DNA from 3 places in the Mesorhizobium sp. WSM4823 genome. Region 1 is predicted to be linked to each of the others. Evidence: predicted binding sites of a transcription regulator. Region 1 holds the regulator's gene; each other region holds the start of a gene.
What was found. Region 1 encodes PhoB, which activates phosphate uptake and scavenging genes when phosphate is short. Its sites were predicted from a motif close to TGTCATNNANCTGTCAT; they were not measured.
Positions count from the first base shown of each region.

Region 1 (2,264 bases):
CATCATGGAAAACGACTGCAACATGATGGCCGTGGCGCTGCGCTGGCGCGACCCGGATCGCTACCGCAACGATTTCATCGCCATCCTGCTCTCACACGGCATCGGTATGGGGTTGGTGTTGAAAGGCGAATTGTTCACCGGCACCCATTCCTCAGGCGGCGAATTCGGCCACATGATCCATCGGCCGGGCGGCGCGCTTTGCCGCTGCGGACGGCGCGGCTGCGTCGAAGCCTATGCCGGGAACTACGCCATCTGGCGCAATGCAAGGCAATTGAGCGAGAATGCCGAACCGGTCGCCGATGTCAGCGATGCCGACATGCGGGCATTGGCGGCACGGGCGCGCGAGGCGGACGGACCGGAGCGCGAAGCCTACCGCAAGGCCGGCGAAGCGCTCGGCTTCGGGCTAGGCAGCCTGTTCGCGTTGATAGATCCAGCGCCGGTCGCCATGGTCGGCGCCAGCGCTGCCGCCTTCGACCTGATCGAGCCGGCCCTGCGCGAAGCCATCGCCCAGACCGCCGGCGGCCAGCATTCGGGTTCCATTTCCTTCGACACCGAGCCGAACGAATTGCCGCTGATCCGCGAAGGCTGCGCCATGCAGGCGCTGAATTTCGTCGACCAGGAGATTTTCGCGCCGGGCGCGCAAGGAAAGTCCGGCACGAGCAGGAAGGACGTGGCCTGAGTTGACCCGAAAGAGCGCGCGAATTCCTAACTTCGTCATCCCTGGGCGAAGCAGGAGCGAAGCTCCGTCGCGGAGACCCTGGGATCCATGCCGTAACCTTAGCCGAGGAGTGCAGCGGAGCAGAATTCTGGATCGCAGCAGCGCACTTAAGTCGCCGCATGGATCCTGGGGTCTGCGCCGCGTCGCTTCGCTCCTTGCTCCGCCCCAGGATGACGAGTGAGGAGCGTTTCGGCTAATCGCAGAGCATGCGATCCGCACGCCCGACCTGTCAGAACTTACGCGCCGAGGAACTAATCTTCCCTGATCGCATAGCCCGCGCCGCGGATGGTGCGGATGACATCGGGCATGCGACCATTGTTGACCGCCTTGCGCAACCGCCCGACATGGACGTCCACCGTGCGTTCATCGATGTAAATCGTCTCGCCCCAGACATTGTCGAGCAACTGGCTGCGCGAGAAGACGCGACCGGGGTGCCGCATCATGAATTCGAGCAGCCGGAATTCGGTCGGCCCGAGCCGGATCTCGCTCTTCTTGCGGTAGACCCTGTGCGATTCGCGATCGAGCATGATGTCGCCGACCTTCAGCACGCTGGACAGCACTTCCGGCTTGGCGCGGCGCAGCAGCGCCTTGACCCGGGCCATGAATTCCGGTGTCGAGAACGGCTTGACCAGATAGTCGTCGGCCCCGGTCGAGAGGCCGCGCACCCGGTCGCTCTCCTCGCCGCGCGCGGTCAGCATGATGATCGGCAACCGCTCGGTTTCGGGACGCACCCGAAGACGCCGGCAAAGCTCGATGCCGGAAACTGCCGGCACCATCCAGTCGAGCACCAGAAGATCGGGCACGTTTTCCTGCAGCCGGATTTCGGCCTCGTCGCCGCGTGTCACCACCTCGACCTGATAGCCTTCGGATTCCAGATTGTAGCGGAGGAGGACGCCCAGCGGCTCTTCATCCTCCACCACCATGATGCGCGGCGCGATCATCGATCGGTCACCCCCGTCATGTCGCCGGCGCCGTCGTCGTTTCGTCGAGCTTCGGGCGATCCGCCGGCAATTGCTGTCCGGTCACGACATAGTAGGCGTTTTCGGCGATGTTGGTTACATGATCGCCAATACGCTCGAGATTCTTGGCGCAGAACAGAAGATGCGTGCAGGCGGTGATGTTACGAGGGTCCTCCATCATGTAGGTCAGGAGCTCCCGAAAAACCGCCGTGTATTTGACATCGACCTTCTCGTCGGCGGCGCGTAGTTCCTTCAACGCGTTGGCGTCTCGCGACACGTAGTGCTCGACCACGCCACGGAGCTGTTCGAGAACGAGATCCGCCATTGCGTCGATACCATGCGAGAGATTACGCGGCGTGGCGCTCTGTCCGACTGCGCTGACCCGCTTGGCTATGTTCTTGGCCAGGTCGCCGATGCGCTCCAGATCGCCGGCCATCCGGATTGCGCCAACCACGGCGCGCAGGTCTTGCGCCATCGGCTGCCGCTTGGCGATCAGTGTGATCGCGCTGTCGTCGAGCTCGCGCTGCCGGGCATCCATGATGGCATCGTCCGAGACGACGCGCTGCGCCATCGCATTGTCTGACGCG
Region 1 is NZ_JBVVQL010000003.1:198,725-200,988, forward strand. It holds gene AC0L26_RS09610 (ROK family protein) at 1-679, shown strand, start outside; gene phoB (phosphate regulon transcriptional regulator PhoB) at 970-1,659, opposite strand; gene phoU (phosphate signaling complex protein PhoU) at 1,676-2,264, opposite strand, start outside.

Region 2 (2,264 bases), on a different contig from region 1:
GGATGTCGAGCAGGCACTCAAATCAGCCAAATAGCAGTCGCCGCGCGGCAGGGATTTCTCAGACGCTTTCTTCCAACTCGGTCATAGCCTTGGTGCGGATGGTCATGGCATTGCCGCGCCATTCGACGGCACCGCCCAGCCAGCCACGTGCCCAAATTGCAGGAAGCACCGTATCCCGCACGATCATCGCGGTGACGGTGCGTGGCGAGAGATACCAGCCCTTGGACCAGGCGAGCATGCATTCCGGCAGATAGGCAATCAGCAGTACGCATAAAGCCGTGGTGGGCAAGCTGACGCCGGCCCTTGCCGCCGCGATCAGCGCCAACAGCAGTGGCATTGCCGCGCCGGTTAATATCTCGGGCGCGAAGAACAGCGGGAAGGTGACGCGGCGCAGCCGCGCCCAGCGGGCCTGCCGTGACCAAATTTCGCCGAATGTACGCTGGCCGAGCGGCTGCTCGAATGGCGAAGCGACGAGGTTGACGCGCAAACCGAGCCCATTGACCAGCTTGGTCGCAGCGGCGTCCTCAGCGATCTCGGCGGCGAGCGCGTGGATACCGCCATTCGCGTCAAGCACCGGCTTGTTCCACAGCATGCTCTTGCCCTGGGCAAAGCCGAGGCCAAGTGCCTCGCCGGCATACTGCCAGCGCGCCTGCAGAGTGTTGAGGAAAGCGCATTCGACTTCGGCCCAGAAGCCATCCGGCCGCGAGCCGATCGGGGTCGAGCAGACAAGGCCTGTGGTCGGCCGCCATGCGGCCATCAGGTGCTGGATATAGTCTTTGGGCATCAACACGTTGGAGTCGGCAAGGATGACCCAGTCGTGGCGTGCGGCTTCCCAACCCTTGACGCAGTTATTGAGCTTGGGATTGGCGCTAATGCGGTCATCGCCGGTGAGCAGCCGCGCCGGCACATTGGGATAGCGGGCAATAGCGGCGTTGATGAGATTGACTACTGGATCGTCGGCATGGGCGACGCAGAAGATCAGTTCATAGTGTGGCCAATCGAGCGAGAAGGCGCGCTGAAGCGTCTCCTCGGTGAACGGCTCGACGCCACGCGACGGCACGACGATCGAGAGAGGCGGCGGGTTCCCGGAGGGTGCAGCGATGACCTGCCGCTTCTTCAGCCGCGATGAGGCGAGCATGATGCTGGCGAGATTTGAAAGAAGAAGGGCTGAAGAAGCAACGGCGGCTGCGAGAGTCAGTTCCATCGAGATCTGGTCACTCCGGAAAGGCCGCCTGCGGCCGTTTTATGAGAGCGTCGCGTCCATTTGGACGCGCAAAGGACGCTCTAACGCTTTTTGAGTCTACCGCATCGTGCTTTCCGAAAATCGAATTGGATTTACAGGCCGATGTGGTAGTCGACAGAGCGCCCGAGTCGCCCGGCACGGTCTGTGCACACCAACATTGTCATGTGTCACTTAAATGACATTGTTTTTCGGCACGTGCGCTTTGAGGTCGGCAAACGGGGTCTGCGCTCCCGCATCAAACCGCGCAGCGGGACAAATGTTCCCTGCCGCAGCAACCGGAGTAATCCATGTACCGCGCCGTCACGCGCAACATCGAAGTGCTGGTCAGGCCATTCTATCTGGAAGATCGCTCGGACCCGACGGAGAACCGCTATGTCTGGGGTTATCACGTAACCATAGACAATCAGTCGGACGAGTTCGTTCAGCTTCTGTCGCGCTATTGGCATATCACGGACGGCGCCGGCCGCGTCGAGGAAGTGCGCGGCGCCGGCGTCGTTGGCGACCAGCCCGAGCTCAACCCCGGCGACAGCTATCAATATACGTCCGGTTGCCCGTTGCCGACGCCTTCCGGCATCATGGTTGGCCACTACACGATGCGCAACAAGCGGGGCGAGACGTTCGATATCGCCATCCCCGCCTTTTCGCTCGACCTGCCGGGCACACGGCGCACCGTCAACTGACAGCTGTCACTGCGCCGCGGTAAATTCCGCGGGGTCGAAGTCATACTGCTTCGAGCAGAATTCGCAGGCGACGTGAATGCCGCCATCCTCGGTGCTGTCCCTGATCTCGTCGGCGGAGAAACCTTCGAGAATGCCGCGGATCTTCTCCTTGGAACATGAGCACTGGTCGGCGACCGGAACGCCGCCGAAGACGCGGACGCCGTGCTCGTGGAACAGCCGGTAAAGCAATCGCTCGGCGCCGATCGTCGGGTCGATCAGTTCCGTCGGCTCGATGGTGCCAAGCAGTGCCAGCAGTTCCTGCCAGGAATTGTCGGCCGGATCGTGGATCTCGTCGCGCGGAT
Region 2 is NZ_JBVVQL010000009.1:74,112-76,375, reverse strand. It holds gene AC0L26_RS21700 (O-succinylhomoserine sulfhydrylase) at 1-34, shown strand, start outside; gene AC0L26_RS21695 (ceramide glucosyltransferase) at 59-1,204, opposite strand; gene apaG (Co2+/Mg2+ efflux protein ApaG) at 1,531-1,923, shown strand; gene AC0L26_RS21685 (Hsp33 family molecular chaperone) at 1,930-2,264, opposite strand, start outside.
Region 2: the regulator PhoB is predicted to act here: its motif matches at 1,408-1,424, upstream of AC0L26_RS21695 (ceramide glucosyltransferase).

Region 3 (2,264 bases), on a different contig from region 1:
GACGCTGGTCCTGGTCAGTGTCGTCAAGGACGACATCGTCTTTTCCGATCCCGAATTCCACAAGCGCGAAATGACGCTGATCGGCAGCCGCAATGCGCTGCGCACCGATTTCGACCATGTCGCTGCCTCGATTCGCGATGGTGCTGTGCCGCTGGCAAAGCTCGTCACCCATCGCACGACACTTGACCAGACGCCGCGCGACCTCGCCCGCTGGGCGCATGAGAAATCCGGCCTGATCAAGGCGGTCATCCAGGTCGGATGAGACCGGCAGTCCTAACGCGGGACGCCAAAACAGGGCATCCGGTTTGTTTTGGTTCCACTTGACTGCAAAGATGCACCAAGGTGCGTTGAGATTCAGGTCAGGCCGAGTCGAAAATGGCGGGTTCCGAGAACCGGAACGGAGCGTACGTTTGGGTACGTGAGTACCGGAAGCGCAGGAAACCGCCATTTGCAGGCCGGCCTCACCTGAATATCGACGCACCTTAAAGCGCCGACAGTTTAAGCTCGACCCGCTCAGCCGGAAACCGCGTTTCGGCGAACTGGATCGGCTGGCCGTCCAGCGTGACGTTGACGGCGACCGTGACCAGCACGATGGCGCCGGGCTGCAGATCGAGATCGGCAAGATCGGCGGCATCGGCGTGGCGCGCCGACAAGACCGTCGATTGCCTGAGATAGTCACTGACCCCGAAACGCTCGAGCGAAGCGGTGACCGATCCGGTTTCAGCCATGGCGGCATCGATGCCGGCGAAGCGTCCCGCGTCGAACCAGCCGGTGGCACGCGAGACCGGCCGCCCATCGGCTTCGCCGCGTGTCTCAAGGCGTATGACATTCGAACCCTTGGCAAGCCCCAGCCCTTCGGCGACCCGCCGGCTGGCCGGCTCGACCGCAGATTCGAGCAGCACGCTGCGGCGCTCCGACGTCTGCCCTTGCAAGCCCTCCGAAAAACGGGTGCGGGCGCCGATCGGATAGGACAGCCGCTTGCGCGACAGCACGAAAGTGCCGCGCCCCTGCTCGGCCCTGAGCACGCCATCCTGCACAAGTGCTGCGATGGCGCTGCGCACTGTATGGCGGTTGACGCCATAGCGCTCGGCCAGTGCGACTTCCGGCGGCAGCGCAGCATTCTCGGCAAAGTCGCCGACGGCGATCGAACGCAGGATTTGATCGGCGATCTGCCGCCACAGCGAGACGCCGCTGCGCCGCTCTATGCTGCTGGCAATCTGCTGCCCGCTCATTTCTTGCCCCGATCTTTTTTGCCCTGTCATCCATCCGTCATGGACACGCTTTAGAGAATAGGTATAATTTGTATAATTGTCTAAATCAATAGACAAATTTGCGAGAAGGAATGGCGGTCATGCGAGGACAGGAAGCGCGCGATCAGGCCGAGCGCAAGGCCGTCATGGCGACGCTGGCGCAATCGACCGGCGACGATATCGTCCGCCTCTGGAACGAGGCCGGCCTGCCTTCGCAAGCGGAACTCCTGCGCGGTCCCGAAACTGGCCTGGTCACCGTGCGTGGCCGCATCGGCGGCGGCGGCGCGCCGTTCAATGTCGGCGAGGCGACGGTCACCCGCGCGACGGTGCGGCTTGCCTCGGGAGAAGTCGGCCATTGCTACGCGCTGGGCCGTGACAAGCAGAAAGCAAAACTGGCGGCAATCGCCGACGCGCTCTGGCAGGACCCCGCCCGCCGCAACGAGGTCGAGACCAAACTCATCGCGCCGCTGCAGGCCGCATTGGCCCGCGCACGTGAACGGCAGCGCGCCGAAACGGCGGCAACGAAGGTCGATTTCTTCACCATGGTACGCGGAGAAGACTGATGGACATTGCAACGCAAGCGATTGAGGGCGGCTTTGCCGATCCGGTGTTCAATGCCCAGACGGTGTTCCGCGCCGTGATGGATGCGATGGCGCGGCCGGGCACTCTGCAGCCCCTGCCGGTTTTTGCCCGCCCGCCGGCGCCGCTGTCTGCCACCGCGGGCGCTATCGCGCTGGCGCTGTGCGACAACGACACGCCGCTTTGGCTCGACCCCGTTTTGCAAGCCCCAGCAGCGGTGAAATCCTGGCTTGGCTTCCACACCGGCGCGCCGCTCGCCAACACACCGGCTGACGCGCATTTCGCGCTGATCGCCACGCCGGCCGAGATGATGGCGCTCGACGGCTTTTCGCAAGGTACCCAGGACTACCCCGACCGCTCCACGACGCTGATCCTGCAAGTCAGCGATCTCGTTTCAGGCGCCCCCCTGCTGCTCGAAGGTCCCGGCATCGAAAA
Region 3 is NZ_JBVVQL010000010.1:69,681-71,944, reverse strand. It holds gene AC0L26_RS22665 (zinc-binding alcohol dehydrogenase family protein) at 1-262, shown strand, start outside; gene phnF (phosphonate metabolism transcriptional regulator PhnF) at 483-1,232, opposite strand; gene phnG (phosphonate C-P lyase system protein PhnG) at 1,352-1,813, shown strand; gene phnH (phosphonate C-P lyase system protein PhnH) at 1,813-2,264, shown strand, end outside.
Region 3: the regulator PhoB is predicted to act here: its motif matches at 1,257-1,273, upstream of phnF (phosphonate metabolism transcriptional regulator PhnF).